2 regions of the Brevibacterium sp. FME17 genome follow, and region 1 is predicted to be linked to the other one. Evidence: predicted binding sites of a transcription regulator. Region 1 holds the regulator's gene; the other holds the start of a gene.

Region 1 (9,368 bases):
AGCCATGTGAAGGTGACCTTCGACGACGACTATCGGGTCTCGGCACGCGTGCGTTCGGTTCTCGGCGGCAACTGCGGGAAGCTGCAGGGTGGCATTCAGCTGCTGCCACAGGCCGTCATCGATGACGGGATGCTCGACGTCCTCATCGTCAGCCCGAAGAACCTGGGCCAGTGGGTAGGAGTTCTTGCCTCCGTGCTGGGACGGAAGACATCCAAGGGCCTGCACACGGACATTCGCAAGTGCCAGAAGGTCGTCATCGAATCCGGTGAGGAACTCGACGTGCAGCTCGACGGGGATCCGATCGGCCAATCGGGGTATCTGGCAATGGAGGTCATGCCCGCGGCGCTGACCGTTCGTGTGCCGACGGTCGAGCAGCGCAAGCAGATCCGAGCCGAGGCCTGGCCAGTCTGAGGGCGGGCCCGGTAGTTACCGAATAGTTACATCACGGGAGTGTTTCACTGCGCACCCTTTGTTCACCAAAGTGTTACTGCAAATACCACTGAACAAAACTTACGCAAATAGTTTAGAGAATCCTTCGAACCTAGTATGAGTTTCAGATGTGCACCCCCTCACACTCTCTAGATTGAAGGCACTGACAATGAAGAAGCTCATTCTCGCGCCGGCCGTGGCCCTCGCGTTCACAGGTCTGGTGGCCGCCCCAGTCGCCGCTGCCGAGACCCCCTCCACCCAGTCCGCCTCTGCCAAGGCCGAAGCCAAGGCCGAGCAGGATAAGAAGGACAAGGAAGCAGCCGAGAAGCTCGCCAAGGAACAGGCTGAGCAGAAGAAGGCAGCTGAGGAAAAGGCTGCTGCTGAGAAGGAAGCCAAAGAAAAGGCTGAGCAGGAGAAGAAAGACGCGGCCGAAAAGAAGGCCGCTGACAAGAAGGCCGCAGCCAAGAAAGCAGCTGATAAGAAGAAGGCTGACGACAAGGCAGACAAGAAGTCCGGCGATGATGCCACGGACGCGAAGAAGCCTGCGCCCAAGGATGACGAGCCGAAGAAGGACGACTCCGACGACAAAGACGATGCCGAGGAGATCAACGCTCAGCTGAAGGTCGCCGCCTCATCGATCTCAGCCGAGGACCTCGCAACCAAGGGCGTCAAGGTCACGGTCACCGGACTGGAGAAGGGCGACAAGCTCTCAACGTCGGGCCTGAGCGCACCGGCGACGACAGCATCCGGTTCGACCGCAACTCTCAACGTCAAGTACAACGGCGACGCCGAAGACCTCACCGAAGGCTCGAAGGCCCTCACCGTCAAGGTCCAGCGCGAAGGCGTTTCAGCGCAGACGCTCTCGGGCTCGACTCGGGTCATCGATGCGCAGGCTGCCATTGACTCAGAACTCACCGTTGATCCCGACGAAATTACCCCAGGGGACCTCGCCGACCCCAACAAGGGCATCCAGGTCACCGTGACCAACCTCGAAGAAGGGGACACAGTCACCGATAGCCTGATTGAAGAAGGCAGGACTGTCGACGCGGACGGTGACTTCACGTTCGGCGTCTACTACGAAGGCGATCCCGACAACCTCGACGAGGGGCCGGTCCCCTTCACGGTCACCATCGATCGCGAAGGTGAAGAGCCGGTCACCCTTAACGGAGAGATCAACGTCGTCGACGAGGTCTCCGAAGTCGATCCGAAGGTCTCTCTCAACACCGATGAGATCTCTGCCTCAGACCTCGAAAAAGACGGGCTCAAGTTCACCGGTGAAGGCTTCACCCCCGGCGGCACCGTCAACGTCATTGGCGCAGCCGGCCAGGCGCCGTTCCACCAGGACGAGATCACCGCCGACGAAGACGGCAAGATCAGCACTACAGTCAAGGGCGAACTCGAGCCCGGCGACTACTCGGTCTACGCCGTGGACGCCGAAACCGAAGAGGTCTCGAACTACGCGAAGTTCACCGTCACCGACGATGACGCCGTCGAGGCGATCGATGCCTCGCTGAAGGTCGACCCCAAGGAGATCACAGCAGCGGACCTCGCCAACAAGGACAAGGGCGTCACCGTCACCGTCTCAGGCGTGAAGAAGGGTGACAAGATCACCGACTCGCTGACCGGAGATACCGAAACCGCTGAAGCAGACGGCGACTACAAGCTCCACCTCTACTACCAGGGCAACCCCGACAGCCTCGAAGAGGGCAAGGTTCCGTTCACGGTCACCATCGATCGCGAAGGTACCGAGTCGGAGACGCTCAACGGCAACATCAACGTCGTCGCCGAAGGCAAAGAAGACGGCGATGACGGTGACAACGACGGCAAGGACGGAGATACTCCCGAAGCGCCAGCAGAAGCATCGTTCACGGTCTCGCCGAAGACGCTCGAAGCAGCGGACTTCGCCAACGACAAGAAGGGCGTCACCCTGGCCGTCGAGGACTGCGAACCCGGCGCGGATGTGCACTTCGCCGTCAAGCCCAAGGGCATGCAGGTCACCGCGTACGAGAACACAGTCAAGGCCGACGACGAGGGTAAGGCTTCGGTCAATGTCTTCGGCACCTCCGACATCGTTTCAGCATATGTCGGCGCCTATACCGCCAGCGCAACCTGCGGCGATGACTCGATGAAGGAATCGTTCACAGTCACCGCCGGTGCAGATGGCGGCGGAAGCGACGGCAGCGACAATGGTGGCAATGATGGCAGCCAGCTGCCACGCACCGGTGCAGACCTTGGTGGTCTTGCCTCGGGAGCGATGCTCCTCCTCGTTGGTGGAGCCGCAATCGCCATGACCGGTCGCCGCAAGAAGGTCGGACAGTCACCTACCGACTTCTGATGAACACCGCAGATGATCAACTCACATAGGTGATCATCTGAGCCTACGAATGGGTGTGGCCCCGACTTCGGTCGGGGCCACACCCATGTTCAACACGACCATTGCTCTAACTGGTCAACGACGCCTGTGACCGATCTGTACGACAAGTGTGAACAAAACGACCACAACTATGCTCGTTGTAAATATTTCATTATTGTTACCTGCGTAGGAGATCACTCTCAGCCTTAGAAACGAAGGACACTATGAAGAAGCTTGTACTCGCCCCCGCAGTGGCCCTGGCCATCACCGGCCTTGCCGCATCCCCAGTAATGGCTGCACCCACAGCCGACGCTTTCGGACAGACGAACGTCCAGCAGAGCAAAGCCCAGTCGGATGACAAGGATGGTGCCGATGAAGGCGCCGAGCCTCAGGCCATCGAAGCATCGGTGACAGTTTCACCGAAGGAAATCACTCAGACCGATCTCCTCGACCCCGGCTTCACCGTCACCGTCACTGGCCTCGAAGCCGGAGACGTAGTCTCGGACAACCTCACCGGCGAAGAGGTAACGGCTGAAGGTGACTCCGTCGAGTTCACCATCCACAACGTCACCGGTGACCCCGCTGCTATCGATCCGGGCACACTCAACTTCACGATCACCATCAAGCGTGGCGATGAGACCGAAGAGATCGCCTCGCAGGTCGAGGTCATCGACGATGACGCCGAAGAGCCAGAAGCACCTGCGGTCGATCCGAAGGTCTCCCTCAACACCGAGAAGATCTCCGTCTCGGACTTCGAAAAAGACGGCCTCAAGCTCACCGGCGAGGGCTTCACCCCCGACAGCGCCGTGACCGTGATGGGCAACGCCACCCAGTCGCCCTTCTTCCAGGAAGAAGTCACTGCCGACGAAGACGGCAAGATCAGCACCACCGTCAAGGCACCCGAAGGCGGCCTCGAACCAGGCGACTACTCGGTCTCCGCAGTCGACGCCGAAAGCGAAGAAGTCTCGAACTCTGCCAAGTTCACCGTCACCGCAGACGAGACCGAAGAGCCCAAGCCCACCACTCCGGCCGCTGAAGCCACGCTGAAGGTCTCGCCTGAGACCATTGAGGCCGCTGACTTCGTCGTGGAGAACAAGGGTGTCACCCTTGCAGTCGAGAACTGCGAGCCAGGCTCGGACGTTCACTACCTCGTCACCCCCAAGGGCAACTCGAACGTCACCGCCTACGACAACACCGTCAAGGCCGATGACGAGGGCAATGCCTCCGTCAACGTCTACGGCACCTCTGCCAATGACCCATCGGCCTACCTCGGCGACTACGACGTCACCGTCACCTGTGGCGACGACGAGCTCACCGGAGCCTTCACCGTCAGCGATGACGCCAACGCCGGCGGCAGCGACGGAAACGAAGATGGCAATGAAGACGGCAACGCAGACGGCGGTAACGGCGGCGATGATGACGGCAACGGAAACGGTGGCGGCGACCTGCCTCGCACCGGTACCGAGCTGACCGGCCTCGTCGGCGGAGCTGCTCTCCTCCTCATCGGTGGAGCCGCAGTCACCATGACCATGCGTCGCAAGAAGGCCGTCGAGGATCCTTCAGCGATCTGATAAGTCGGCCGTCGCAGCGGCGATGACAATGTAAGAAGAGTGCGAGCCCGTGGAGGGTTCGCACTCTTCTTGCATTCACGTTCGGACATCCCTGTTGGGCGGCTATTTCCCGGCATAAGGAATTGTGCCGATGTGCCGTGCCCGAGGCATCAATCCATCCGGTCGTACCGAGCACGCAGACTGAGGAAGACTCCGTAGAGCACAAGACCAGCACCCACAGCGAGCATGAGCACAGTGCCGAACGGCTGGTCGCGCATCGCTTTGAGCGCTCCGTCAATTCCCGTGAACTCTTCGGGGTCACCGGTCATCGCCGAGACGACGACGAGCGCTCCGACTGCCAGCAGCGTCGCGCCTTTGCCCAAATATCCGATGATGCCAGTGGCAATCAGCAGCGTGCTCACCGGAGCCTTACGTGGCATCCGCAGCTCGTCCATCCATTTGAGGCGGATCCCGGCGATACAGAAACCGATGCCGATCATGACGATCACAACCCCGATCGCTGCGAGGATGTACAGGCCGCCCGGGGCCTTCGCCAGGGTCGTCGATGCCTGAGAGCTGGTCTTGCCTGAATCAGATCCGCCGCCGATGACGGACTGGGCGAACGTCAGGGCAACTGCGGCATAGGCAACAGCGGAACCGATCGTTTTGATGAATTCGACCCATCTGCGGCGTCCCTGCCGATGCTGAGGGGCATTCGTGCCGGCTCCGCGCAGAGAGGCGGAACCGAAGAAGGCGTTGAACACACACCAGAGGGCCATCAGCCCACAGCCGATCAGGCACAGGACGATGAGCACCATGCCGAACGGCTGTGCGGCCATCTGTTGGACCGCACCCGATTGATCCGCCTCGCCACCGCGACCGAGTCCAACGGCAACCGCGGTGGCTCCGAGGATGATGTGCACGATTCCATTCGCGACGAAACCAGCTCGCGCAACCCGTTCGAACCACTTGCTGTCCGCAGCTTCTTGGGCCGCGTCGTCGGCCGAGTCCGCGGCACTTTTGAGCTTGTCAGTTTCGTCCATGAACGACATTCTGGCACAGCACGGTCGGTGTAGTGACGAATGCCGGCGTCGACTACAAGAGGCTGCGCCGCGGGCAGCCTCCAATCTCAGTTGCTTACCGGCGTCTGAACCTGTTGTAGAGAACCATCGCACCCGGCTCGGGCCGACCCCGGGGCCGCCTGCCACGCGAGATCGAGACGACGTCACCAGCAGTGCCGGCAGCGAAGACACGAGCTTCGCGTTCCTTCGCTGACATCCGAGACCTGACTTCGGTCTCCAGCTCCTCGTTCCGGGACTTGAGCGCATCGACCTGGTTCTGCAGGTCGATGATCTTCTTGATACCCACGAGGTTCACGCCCTCGTCCTGGGAAAGTTGCTGGATCAGCCGAAGTTTGGCGATGTCTCGCCCCGAGTACCGTCGGCCTCTGCCGGCCGTGCGCTCGGGGGTGACGAGACCCAGACGGTCATACTGCCGCAGCGTCTGCGGGTGCATTCCTGCGAGGTCCGCCGCCACCGAAATGACGTATACCGCTGCACTGGTCGATATGTGCATCACGCTTCACCACCTCAACTGGCCTTGGCTTTGTCGAGCAGACCGTCGCGCGGGTCCTCGTTCTCGGTCGCCGAGCGGAACGACTCGACCGCTTCCTTGGCGTCCTTCGACAGGTTCTGCGGGACAACGATCTCCGCGGTCACCAGCAGGTCGCCGGTGCCCTTCTTCGATTTCACACCCTTGCCGCGCAGGCGCATGGTCCGACCCGATGGTGTGCCCGGGGCGATCTTCATCGTCACCGGCATACCGTCAAGCGTCGGCACCTTGACCTCGGCGCCGAGTGCGGCCTCGTCGAAGCTCACCGGCAGGTCCATCCGCAGGTTGTCGCCGTCACGGGTGAAGACAGGGTGCGGCTTGACCTTGATCGTCAGGATCACGTCACCGGCTTCACCGCCGTTGGGGCTCTTCTTGCCCTTGCCTGCCAGTCGGATCTTCTGTCCGTCTTTGACGCCGATCGGCGTGCGCACGGTCAGGGGCTTTCCGCCTGGCATGTTCAGCTTCACCGAGGCACCGTTGATGGCTTCCGTGAACGACAGGGTGGTGTTGGACTTGATGTCCCCGCCCTTGGTCGGTGGCGAATAGCCGCCGCCGAAACCGCCACCGCCGTAGCCTCCTCCGCCGAAGCCGTTGAGAAGGTCAGCGAGATCTGGGGGCACGTCTCCCCCGCCTCCGCCGTAGGGCGAGCGGGTCCGTGTCCGTCCGCCTCCGCCGAAGAGGTCGGAGAATACGTCGTCGAATCCGCCGCTGGCTCCACCTGCTGGCCCACCGGAACCGGTGAACCTGGCTCCGCCGCCCATGGCGCGGACCTGGTCATACTGGGCGCGAGATTCCTTGTCAGAGAGCACCTGATGCGCCTGGCCGAGCTCCTTGAACTTGTCTTCAGCCTTGGAGTCGCCGGGGTTGGCATCCGGGTGGTACTTGCGTGCCAGCTTGCGGTAGGCCTTCTTGATCTCTGCGTCGGAAGCATCTTTGGAGACGCCGAGGGTCTTGTAGAAGTCCTTTTCGAACCAATCATTCTGAGGACCGGTATTCACCTGGCACCTCCTTCCGTGTCTTCTTCATCAGTGTATTCAATTGTCTCCTCACAATCCGCAACCCCGGGATTGTCATCCCGGGTGATCCGGACCGCCGCCGAGGTGGTTCCACGGTGGTGGGACCACCTCGGCGAGGGTGTGGTTCTCAGTCTTCCGGCTGCTGCACGCCGACGCGTGCCGCACGGATGACGCGCTCACCCATGCGATAGCCCGGCTGCATGACCAGGAAGACGGTCGGAGTCTCGACGTCGTCCGATGGCTGCTGCATGAGTGCCTCGTGCAGTCGCGGATCGAACTCGTCGCCGACTTCACCGTACTGCTCGACGCCGACCTTGCTCAGCGAGTCGACCAGCTTCTTCACGTGGGTCTCGAAAGGCCCCGTGACGTCGCCGTTCTCCTGCGCCAGGCGCACTTCGTCGAGTACCGGGATCAGGGCCTCGACGGCCTTGATCGTGCCACCGGTCGCAGCCCGCTCGCGTTCGCGATCGGCCCGCATCCGGTAGGCGGCGTACTCGGCGTTGATGCGCTTGAGGTCGGCCAGGTGCGCTGCGGCTTCGGAACCCGGTGCGGGTTCGGCAGCCTCTTCGCCCTGAGCAGCCTCGGTGTCGTTCAACGTCGAAGCGTCGGCCGGGATGTCGACGCCGAGGTCACTGGCATCAGCCAGATCCTCGTCGGCGCCTTGGACGTCCTCGGCGCCTGCGGCACCGGTGGCGTCGTTCGCGACATCGGCCTCACCGGCCTCCGCCGAGGCCGACGGTGCGTCGGCCTCTGGGCGGAGTTCACCGGTGTCCGGATCAATCCGGCGCTTGTCGCTGAAGGTGAAGCCTGGCTCCTCGGACGACGGATCGTTGCCCTCGGAAGTCATTACTTCTTCTCCTCATCCTCTTCGTCGACAACCTCAGCGTCGACGACATCGTCGTCAGCGCTTGCATCTGCACCGGCTGCGGCCTCTTCACCAGCGGCGCCTTCGGCACCACCCTGCTGGCTGTAGATGGCTTCGCCGATCTTCTGCTGGTTCTCGACGAGCTTGTCGTATGCGGTCTTCACTGCATCGTCGTCTTCACCCTTGAGTGCTTCCTTGAGAGCCTCAACGTCCGAGTTGATCTCGGTCTTGACCTCTTCAGGCAGCTTGTCCTCGTTGTCGGTGACGAGCTTCTCGGTCTGGTAGGCGAGGTTCTCCGCATTGTTGCGAGTGTCAGCGGCCTCACGGCGCTTCTTGTCCTCGTCTGCGTGCTCTTCGGCTTCCTTGACCATGCGGTCGATGTCTTCCTTCGGCAGCGCGGAACCGCCGGTGATCGTCATCGACTGCTCGGTGCCGGTGCCCTTGTCGGTGGCCGACACGTGCACGATGCCGTTGGCGTCGATGTCGAAGGCGACCTCGATCTGCGGCACGCCGCGAGGAGCCGGAGCGATGCCGGTCAGCTCGAAGGTGCCCAGGTTCTTGTTGTCGCGAGTGAACTCACGCTCACCCTGGAAGACCTGGATCGACACGGAGGGCTGGTTGTCCTCAGCGGTGGTGAAGGTCTCCGAACGCTTGGTCGGGATCGGGGTGTTGCGCTCGATGAGCTTGGTCATCACGCCGCCCTTGGTCTCGAGTCCCAGCGAAAGCGGGGTGACGTCGATGAGCAGAACGTCCTTGCGTTCGCCCACGAGGACACCGGCCTGCACGGCTGCGCCGATCGCGACGACCTCATCGGGGTTGACGCCCTTGTTGGGCTCCTTGCCTCCGGTGAGTTCGGTGACGACGGCGGAGACGCCTGGCATACGGGTCGAACCGCCGACGAGGACGACGTGGTCGATCTCGGAGACGGACACGCCTGCGTCCTTCATGACTGCGTGGAACGGAGCCTTGGTGCGCTCGAGGAGGTCCTTGGTCAGGTCCTCGAACTTCGCGCGGGTCAGGGTCTCATCCAGGTGGATGGGTCCGTTCTCGCTCATCGACAGGTACTGCAGCGAAATGTTGGTGCTGGTAGCCGAGGAGAGTTCCTTCTTGGCCTGCTCCGAGGCTTCCTTCAGTCGCTGGATTGCGGTCGCGTCCTTGCTCAGGTCGACGCCGTAGCCGTTCTTGACCTCACCGACGAGCCAATCGACGATGCGCTGATCCCAGTCGTCGCCGCCGAGGCGGTTGTCGCCCGAGGTCGCACGGACCTGAATCGTGGAGAAGTCGTCTTCGTCCTTGCCGACTTCGAGCAGGGAGACGTCGAAGGTGCCGCCACCGAGGTCGAAGACGAGAATGGTCTCGTCTTCCTTGCCGCGCTCGAGGCCGTAGGCCAGAGCTGCAGCGGTGGGCTCGTTGATGATGCGCGAGACATTGAGTCCTGCGATCTCACCGGCATCCTTCGTGGCCTGACGCTCGGCGTCATTGAAGTATGCGGGGACGGTGATGACTGCGTCGGTGACGTCTTCCTGCAGGTATTCCTCAGCGTC
Region 2 (9,368 bases), on a different contig from region 1:
TTGAGTCATGTCGCTGCCTCCAGATTTCGACCATCTTGTCATTGCCGTTCCGAATCTTGCACAAAGTGTTGAGCAATATCACGATCTCGTTGGGGTGAAGGCTATTCCTGGCGGGACCCATCCGGGCCTGGGTACGGCCAACGCCCTGCTCGGCCTCAAGGTCGAAGCGGGCGGCGTCGCGGTCGAAGACGTGAGCGTCGACGCTCATCGCGACAGCTACATCGAAATCCTCGGACCCGACCCCGAGCAGGACCCAGCCCTTGCCGCCTCGCGCTTAGCGGGGATCACCGAGCCCACGGTGCAGCGGTGGGCCATCCATCCGGCCGATTTCGACGCAGTCGTGACTTCGTGTGCACGTTCCCTGCAGCCGGCCGCGCATTCGAAAGAACCGAACGTCGACCTCGGCGAGGTGCATTACATGTCCCGCCGCACACCGGAGGGCACGCTTCTTGAGTGGCGATTGACGAGGCGGGCACCATTGGCGCTGGGTGGAATTCAGCCGTTCCTCATTGATTGGAAGGATTCTCCGCACCCCGCGCGGCAACCGATGCCTGTGGTCGGCCTCGAGCGGTTCTGGGCGACGAGTACGGATGTAGACACAACATCCAGAGTTCTGAGATCCTTGGGGGCTACCATCGAGGTTGAGGCAGGGGTCACAGAAGCCCTGCACGCCACACTGAAAGGTCCCGGTGGATCATGGACGATCTGAGTACGATTCCCGCCAATCTTGACCACCTCATCATCACGGTGCCCGAGCTCGAAGCCGGGGTCGCTGAATTCGAGCGCATCACCGGAGTCCGCGCCGTCGCCGGTGGGCGACACCCTGGCCGAGGAACCGCCAACTATCTTGTCGGTCTCAACTCTGCAGGCGGATCTGCCGGCACCCACACCTACCTTGAGATCCTGGGCCCGGATCCACAGCAGACGCCACCGGCAGACGGCACGCTGCCGCTGGACGCACATCTGGCCGATGGCCTGACCCTGCAGACCTGGGCTATCCATCCGCACGCATTCCTCGCGAAGGTCGCCGGAGCCAATACTGAGGGAATCGACTTCGGTGAGGTCCGCGACATGTCTCGGGAGACTGCCGAGGGGGAGCTGCTGGAATGGCGTCTGACCTCCCGGGCCCCTTTGCCGGCCAAGGGCACACAGCCCTTCCTCATCGACTGGGGCGAGTCGACCCACCCCGCCGAGGCAGCTCTGCCGACGGTGGAGCTGGAAGAGTTCTCCATAGAATCCTCGGACGCCGAGGCGACCCGCCGTGTTCTTGAGGTGCTTGGTGCCAGCGATACCCAGGTAGTTGAAGGCAACGAGCACCGATTGCATGCACGCCTGCGCGGTCCCGGCGGTGTCCTCGAATTCTGAGGGCAGACTAGGCGACGATCTTCGTCGGTGGGCGGAGAGGAAACGCTAGACTCATGAGAGTGTCGAGACTTCCCCGCCTTTCACCGCGCCCACTGCTCACAACACGTCACCTGATCACGACTGGTCAGCGGCGAGCCGCCTCGGCGGTGGTTGCGGCGTCTCTGCTCTTCGGGCTCAGCGCCTGCGCACCCGACTCGGGGCAGGAGACGCGACCTGGTCCTTCCCAGAGCGAGACCGTCGCAGTCGGCGAGACCTCGACGCCGAGTGCAACGAGTCAGCCGAGCACGACCAGTGCATCGGAGTCTGCGGCGGCCGCTGCGAAGTCGGCTGGTTCGGCCGGTGTCAGCGAAGGTGACATCGATATGAAGGGAAGCAGCGATTGGGACCGTCCGAAGAAGGAGACCGGTCCCAACCGTGACGAGGGCAAGACCTTCAAGGTCGCGCTGCGGGTTGAGGACAATCTGCCGATCGACGTCGACGGGGCCGCGGCGTTCATCATCAAGACGCTGCAGGACGAGCGCGGCTGGCAGGACCTCGATGATGTGTCGATCGAAATGGTCGACGAGGGTGAGGATGCGATGATCTCCATCGCCAGCCCCGACACCGTGGATTCGATGTGCCTTCCGCTGCGCACCTTGGGCAAGCTCTCCTGCCGCAACGGCAACAATGTCATCCTCAACGCCAAACGCTGGGTCTCGGCGACAGATGAGTTCGATGACATCACCCAATACCGTCAATACCTCATCAACCATGAAGTCGGCCACGCGTTGGGCCACAGCCACGAACCCTGCCCAGGCACAGGCAAAACCGCACCGCTCATGCAGCAGCAGACCAAGGGCCTGCAGGGCTGTGAACCCAATGGGTGGCCTTCTAAGGGCTAGTCTGATACGAAGCTGGCTCGATGGAGAGCAGATGGAGAGGCTAAAAATATGATTACTTCCAGTGAACGACTGCCTATAGTTGTCGATCTTCCCACTCATGATCCACGACTAGGTTTTGAAACGTACGTTGATGTTATTGCTCGGGCGATACTTGGTGGTTATCCTGCACGGTTCACCGTTGCATTGTATGGAGATTGGGGTAGTGGCAAGTCATCACTTCTTAAAGCGCTGAAAGGCAAGCTAGGCGTCCCTCCTGAACGCAACCAGCCGGCGCTGGGGTATAGCCCAATCTTGGTGGACTTTGATGCTTGGCGTTACGCAGATAAGGGCGCAGTGACTCTGTCGATGCTACTAAGGATCGAGAGCGCGGTTGAGCGACGGACACAAACTGACGGGGTATCTGCACAGGTTCGAGAGGGTCTGAAAAAAACCCTGTCTGTGATCCGTCAAGTCATCAAGTCTGTTCAGATCTCGGCGTGGGGGTTGAACTTTAGTATGCAGCCGCAGGACGCGAGCGCATCGACTGATGCTGAGGCGGCGCTGCAACCGTTTGAGCAGCTCAGTGACATTGCTTCACAGCTTCCGTCGGATCAACGAATCATCGTATTCATCGACGACCTCGATAGGTGCACACCAGAAGCAGTAGTAGACGTTGTTGAGGCCATTAATGTGCTCACTGACATCGAAGGGATAGTTTTCGTTCTAGCCCTTGACTATCGATATTTGACAAATGCAATTAGAGCTAAATATAAGGATGTAGATGCAGACCAATTTATTGAGAAAATAGTTCAGGTGCCATTTCATATTCCGACTCCGCAGATTGACAATCTCGAATTTTCGCATGTTATTAATAACTGGGATGAAGTAAGCAGTTTCCTGAGCGGGGTCTCAGAGGATGACTTAAAGGCGATTCTGCGTTTGGGTCTGAGATCCAACCCGCGCCAACTGAAGCGTTTAATCAACTTGTATCTGATAACTTCCGCGATTGCCAACATCGAGGAGCCGATGCGAAATACTGCACTCAAATTGTTGGCTTTAAGGATCTCGTGGCCGACTGTCTTTTTGGCATTACAGAAAGATCTTGAGGTTAGGAAGCGAGCCGATAAAAATTCGGACTCCTGGCGGAAGCTAAAATTTGATGACTTCTTAGCTTCTTGGAGACGCAACCAACAGGCTGTACCGCAGGGTGAGATCGCAGGCGTCGGTGAAGAGGAATCAAGTCTTGAGTTCAAGTCTGATTTTGGACTTCTCGAGGACGGTGCGGAAGCTCTCGATGAGTTTTTCAGTACCCTTTTCTTAGATGAAGGTGAAGATGTGCAGGCAGACGATGTGCTTTCTGTGATGTTGGTGGCGCAGGAGACGACTCGAGACCCCGGGGCAGACGAATTGACAGCTCAAGAACCGAGTGGTGGCCGGCTTCGAATCACCTACGATTTAGCTCCAGATTATCTTCGGGACGCATTTGAACGAGCGAAGAATCTATCCGACTTTGGCGACGAAGATAACTCACAGGAGATGCCTCACTATTATAGATTCTCCCGGTCGACGAATCGCAGAAATACTGTCGTCTACGCGATTATGCGTATTCGTCCAAAAATTGAGACATTGCGTATCGAAGTGACCTTGTTTGACACGTCCTCTGGTGATCTCGGCGCGGCTGATTTGCCTGAAGGTTTTGTTAATCAGCTTAAGCAGGTCGAAGGCTCGGCTGGCGACTGGAACGGGACCGTTATCTTGGACGGGCTGGAAGATCAGTTCGTTGCCGACGAGAAGTTTGAACAACTCAAGCGCATCCTCCGATTTGCCTATGACCGTGTTGGTTGCAGCAGGCGATAAGGTGGCCTTCGAAGGGCTGAGACACAAGTCGCAGAGCTGCTGCGGGAATAAGACCACCGCCTTCGTCGTTGATTGAGTCGTATAGGCTCAACTTTCGACAGGAGGTCAGATTGGCTACGTTCTTCGGATCCGCCGGTTCTGGCGGAGATTCATTCGACGAGTTCCTTGCGCGTTTTCTGCAGGGACAGCAGGGCGCGCGCCAGGGGCGCAGTGTCGACATCAACAAGCTGCTGAGCAAACGCAGTCACGAGGTCATCGACAACGCCGCTGACTATGCCCGAGAGCACGGTCAGGGGGAGGTCGACGCTCTGCACATTCTGCGCACCATGGCAGAGACAGAACCCGGTGTTTCAGCGATTCGCCAAGCGGGCGCTGACCCCGAACAGGTCGCCCATGCCGTGGAAGAGCGTCTGCCCGCATCCTCGAGCACGAAGCCCGAGGGCCCACTGACTCTGACCGGTTCCGGTCAGCGTGCGCTTCTCGACGCCTACCAGGTGGCGCGGGCGTTCGGCTCGACCTACGTTGATCCGGAACACCTGTTCTTCGCCTTCGTACTCAATCACGAGATGCCTGCCGGTCGCATCCTCGCCCAGGCGGGCGTGACGCAGGAGCGACTGCAGGCCGGAGCAGAAGCCGCCGAGGCCGGTGACCCCCAGGGCGGACCCGGCACAGGCCAGCCGGAAGAGACCATGCTCGAGCGATTCGGCACGGATCTCACGGCTCTGGCAGCAGACGGTGAACTCGACCCGGTGATCGGACGTGCCGAGGAGATCCAGGAGACCATTGAGATCCTGGCCCGCCGCACCAAGAACAATCCGGTGCTGCTCGGCGAGGCCGGCGTCGGCAAGACCGCGATCGCAGAGGGACTGGCTCAGGCCATCCACAGTGGTGAAATCCCAGCGCAGCTGTCGGGCAAACGAGTCATCTCACTTGATCTGCCGGGAATGCTTGCGGGCACACGCTACCGCGGTGACTTCGAGGAGCGCCTGACCGGTGCCCTCGACGAAATCGCTGACGACGGTGAGATGATCATCTTCGTCGATGAGCTCCACACCCTCGTCGGGGCAGGCGGCAACGGCGAATCCAACTCGATGGATGCCGGCAACATCCTCAAACCCCGGCTGGCTCGCGGAGATCTGCACCTGCTGGGTGCGACCACGCTGAAGGAATACCGGACGATTGAGAAGGACTCCGCCCTCGAACGTCGGTTCCAGCCGGTGCGCATCGGCGAGCCCAACATCGAGGATGCTGTGACAATCCTCGACGGACTCAAGGGCCGCTACGCCGAGCACCACAACGTGACCTACACGCCTGAGGCGATCCGCGCCTCGGTGGAGCTCTCCGATCGTTACATCAACGACAGGTTCCTGCCGGACAAGGCGATCGACCTCATCGATCAGGCGGGTGCCCGGCTGTCGCTGCAGCGCGGGCCCAAGGTCGATGCCAAGGCTCTGCGCGCAGAGATCGAACGGCTCGAGGCCGAGAAGAACACCGCGATCAGCGAAGAGAACTATGAGCGTGCCGGGGAACTCCGCGACGAGGTCATGAGCCTCGGGGAGAAGCTGCATGCCGAAGAGAACCCGGACGATAGTGCGGTGCAGGCTAAGGCCGACACCAAGCCCAGCGTCGTCGACGCCGACCAGATTGCACAGGTCGTCTCCCGGGCTACCGGGATTCCGGCGGCAAGCATGACCCAGGGTCAGAAGGCCAAGCTGGCCAAGCTCGAAGAGATCCTCCACGGTCGCGTCATCGGTCAGGACAACGCGGTGACGGCAGTGTCGAAGGCCGTGCGCCGGTCCCAGATGGGAATGGGAGATCCGAACCGTCCCATCGGCAGCTTCCTCTTCCTCGGACCCACCGGCGTGGGCAAAACCGAGCTGGCGAAATCTCTGGCCGCGACCCTGTTCGATGACGAGTCGGCGATGATCCGATTCGACATGAGCGAGTTCGGGGAACGCCACACCGTCTCACGCCTGGTGGGTTCGCCTCCCGGCTACGTCGGCTACGACGAAGCGGGACAGCTGACCGAACAGGTTCGGCGCAAGCCGTACTCGGTGATCCTCCTCGACGAGGTCGAGAAGGCTCACCCGGACGCCTTCAACCTGCTGCTCCAGGTCCTCGACGACGGTCGTCTCACCGACGGTCAGGGCCGGACCGTGGACTTCCGGAACACCGTCATCATCATGACGAGCAACCTGGGCTCCGAGTTCATGTCCGGCAGCACCCCGCTGGGCTTCAGCTCCACCGATGCGAAGGTCACCGAGAAGGACCTGAGTGCAAAGGTGATGGGCAAGCTCAAGGAGTTCATGCGTCCCGAGTTCCTCAACCGGATCGACGAGACCGTGATGTTCTCGCGGCTCGATCGTGAGCAGCTGCGCGTCATCGTCCGTCTTCAGCTGGAGCGTTCGGTCGAGCGTCTGGCGCACCAGGGCATCGGCCTGACCGTGTCCGAGGATGCTGTGGAGTGGCTTTCCGATACCGGGTACGAACCCGAGTTCGGTGCCCGTCCGCTGCGCCGCGTGATCCAGCGTGAGCTCGATGACCGCATTGCGGACCTCCTCGTCAACGAGACAGTGTCCGAAGGCGGAAGGGTCAGCGCCACGGTTGACGACGGAACACTGCGAGTGGTCGCGGAATCACCCGAGGTTCCTGTGGCAGTCTGAGGCAGAGCCGCCTGTGCAGGGTGATCACCTGCACGGCACGGGGCCGGATCGGAAGCGATGTCTTCCGGTCCGGCCCCGCTTCATTCATGCGGCAGGAACTGCCTCTTCCTGCTCGTGAACCTTGAGGACACGGTTGAGCACGAGGCGCTCTGTCAGGGTCCAGGCTGTCGTCGTCATCAGGTAGAGCGTGGCAGCTAGAGGCACAAACAGTGCGATGACCGCGGTCATGAAGGGCATGAAGCTCAGCACCCTGGTCACGCCTGAGAGGTCCGGCATGGCGGGTCCCTCGGTGGTGGAGTTCTGGCTGCCAGACGCCCGGACGGGCGGGGTCTGCGGCATATCGGGGGTGAGCAGATGCCGCGAGAGGGCAGCGACGACGGCGATGATGATCACGATGACGCCGAAGACTGCGGCCGAGACCACGCTCAGGTTCCCTCCGGTCAGGAGACCCACGAAGCCGGCGTTGAGGGGGACGCCCAGCAGGGAATGGTTGAGAAGGTCATTGGCGTGCCCGCCGATCGTGGATTGGATGAAGATTCCATAGACGGCCATGAGCACCGGCATCTGGGCCAGCACGGGCAGGCAGCCGGCCATCGGGGAGGCCTTTTCCTCCTTGTAGAGCTCCATCATCTTCTGCTGCATAAGCTCGGGGGTCTTCTTGTACCGGGTCTGCAGCTCGGTGATCTTCGGTGCGAGGCGTTTGCGAGTGATGCCGGCTCTGACCTGTGAGAGCCCGACGGGGATGAGCACGGCGCGGACGATGATCGTGAGCACCACGATCGCCAGCGCAGCACTTGCGGTGCCAGCCAATGGTTCGAGCAGAGTCGTCAGCCAGGTGACGACCCAATAGGCGGCGTTGACGAGCAGTTCGATGGGTGGAAATTCGTAGATGTTCATGGTGATGGCCCTCCTGGGCGCTGCCGATGCAGGCAATTCGGCCGTGCAGCGTTGAGCAGCAGTGGTGATGTCGTCATGGACGTTCAACGACCGAACGACGCAGGGCGACACCACAGGCGGGATCCGTTAGGGAAACAGGCAGGAGTGGCGTCGGCGACCGTGCTTGAGGAGCACGGAGATCACGTCGTCGGTCAGGCGAAGGAGCGGACGACGAAGGAGGGGGCTCTGGCTTGAGCGGTGCCCGGAGTGCCGGGTTCCTCGGGCATGCGGAATTCGCGAACCTCGGTTCGCTCTCCCCGTCCCCAAAGACCGCGAGGAGACTGAGGAAGGAACCTGAAGAGAGCCCTTGCCAACCACGGTGCGACCGGCGACAGCAGTGCCGCACCGAGCAGCACGAGGACGATCAGATGCATCGACGACTGAGGAATGACCGTATCGGCATCGGCGCTGAGAAGCACCACGATGAACTGAACTGTCATCCACAGATTCAGCATCATTCCGTCTCGGCCTTCCCTTGACACAGTCGGGGTTTCTCGCCCGATTTTATCACGGCAGCACCATCACACCGGGCGCACAGGCACGCCGTCCGCTCACAGCGGCACCCTCCTGCTCAAGGCGGAAAAGACTTCCGACTCGGCACAGCCAGCTCCAGTGTGGAGGCATGAACACACGAATCGCACATCAGAATGCTCACAACCGACCCACCTCACCATCGCCGAGGTTCGCCGACGGTGACGAGTCCACGACGACGACCCGCATCCCCGAGTCCCAGAGAATGCTCTACGCCTACCGTTCGGTGGTCTTCAACGGGGAGCTGCGCGATGAGAACGGCATGGAGATCATCTCGCGACTCATCCTCCTCTCCGCCGAAGACTCCCACAGTGACATCCACCTGTGGATCAACTCACCGGGCGGATCGGTGCCGATGATGCACGCGATCGCCGATGTGATCGAGACTCTGCCCAACGATGTGGTCACGGTGGCGTTCGGGTGGGCCGCCTCGGCGGGGCAGTTCGTGCTCATGATGGGCACCCCCGGCAAACGACTCGCCCTGCCCCACGCCCGGATCCTGCTGCACCAGGGATCATCGGGCATCGGGGGAGCGGCCGCTGACATCGAGCTGCAGTCCGGGGACCTGCGCACCGTCCGGGACACGGTCCTGCATCGCATCGCCGAGGCGACGGGAAAGACCTATGAGCGCGTCTTCGAGGACTCCCTGCGCGATCGGTGGTTCACGGTCGAACAGGCACTGGACTACGGGCTCATCGACCGCATCGTCGAGTCCCCGGCCGATCTGCGCGGCGGGATCGGTGCGCCATGAGCCAGTACACGATTCCGAATGTCGTTGACCGCTCGGGTGGCGGGGAGAAGATCGTCGACGTGTATTCCCACCTGCTGGGCAACCGCATCATCTACCTCGGAGTGCCGATCGATGACGGGGTGGCGAATACGATCATCGCCCAGCTGCTCCACCTCGAGGCGAGCAGCCGAGAACTCCCGATCCAGCTGTACATCAACTCACCGGGCGGATCGCTGACGGCCATGACCGCCATCTACGACGCGATGCACCACATCGGTGCGCCCGTGGCGACCATCTGCGTGGGGCAGGCGGCCGCTGATGCCGCGGTGCTCCTGGCAGCTGGCGAACCCGGTCAGCGTTCGATGCTCGAACACGCTCGAGCGGTGCTGCGCCAACCCCATGCCGAGGGTGCTCGCGGGGCAATCC

The links. Region 1 encodes HspR, which represses chaperone genes until heat shock. Its sites were predicted from a motif close to AAGTTGAGTCNNNNNGACTCAACTT; they were not measured.
Region 2: INT40_RS12455 (ATP-dependent Clp protease ATP-binding subunit) is a predicted target of HspR. The motif match lies at 4,152-4,176, and genes of this name have one in related genera.

The regions. Positions count from the first base shown of each region.
Region 1 is NZ_JABUYD010000008.1:67,477-76,844, reverse strand. It holds gene INT40_RS09375 (diacylglycerol/lipid kinase family protein) at 1-411, shown strand, start outside; gene INT40_RS09370 (hypothetical protein) at 584-2,764, shown strand; gene INT40_RS09365 (hypothetical protein) at 3,007-4,353, shown strand; gene INT40_RS09360 (DUF1206 domain-containing protein) at 4,503-5,375, opposite strand; gene INT40_RS09355 (heat shock protein transcriptional repressor HspR) at 5,470-5,907, opposite strand; gene INT40_RS09350 (DnaJ C-terminal domain-containing protein) at 5,922-6,941, opposite strand; gene INT40_RS09345 (nucleotide exchange factor GrpE) at 7,087-7,806, opposite strand; gene dnaK (molecular chaperone DnaK) at 7,806-9,368, opposite strand, start outside.
Region 2 is NZ_JABUYD010000012.1:110,318-119,685, forward strand. It holds gene INT40_RS12435 (VOC family protein) at 8-709, shown strand; gene INT40_RS12440 (VOC family protein) at 697-1,365, shown strand; gene INT40_RS12445 (DUF3152 domain-containing protein) at 1,425-2,246, shown strand; gene INT40_RS12450 (P-loop NTPase fold protein) at 2,295-4,082, shown strand; gene INT40_RS12455 (ATP-dependent Clp protease ATP-binding subunit) at 4,193-6,745, shown strand; gene INT40_RS12460 (YidC/Oxa1 family membrane protein insertase) at 6,830-7,642, opposite strand; gene INT40_RS12465 (hypothetical protein) at 7,834-8,121, opposite strand; gene INT40_RS12470 (ClpP family protease) at 8,304-8,963, shown strand; gene INT40_RS12475 (ClpP family protease) at 8,960-9,368, shown strand, end outside.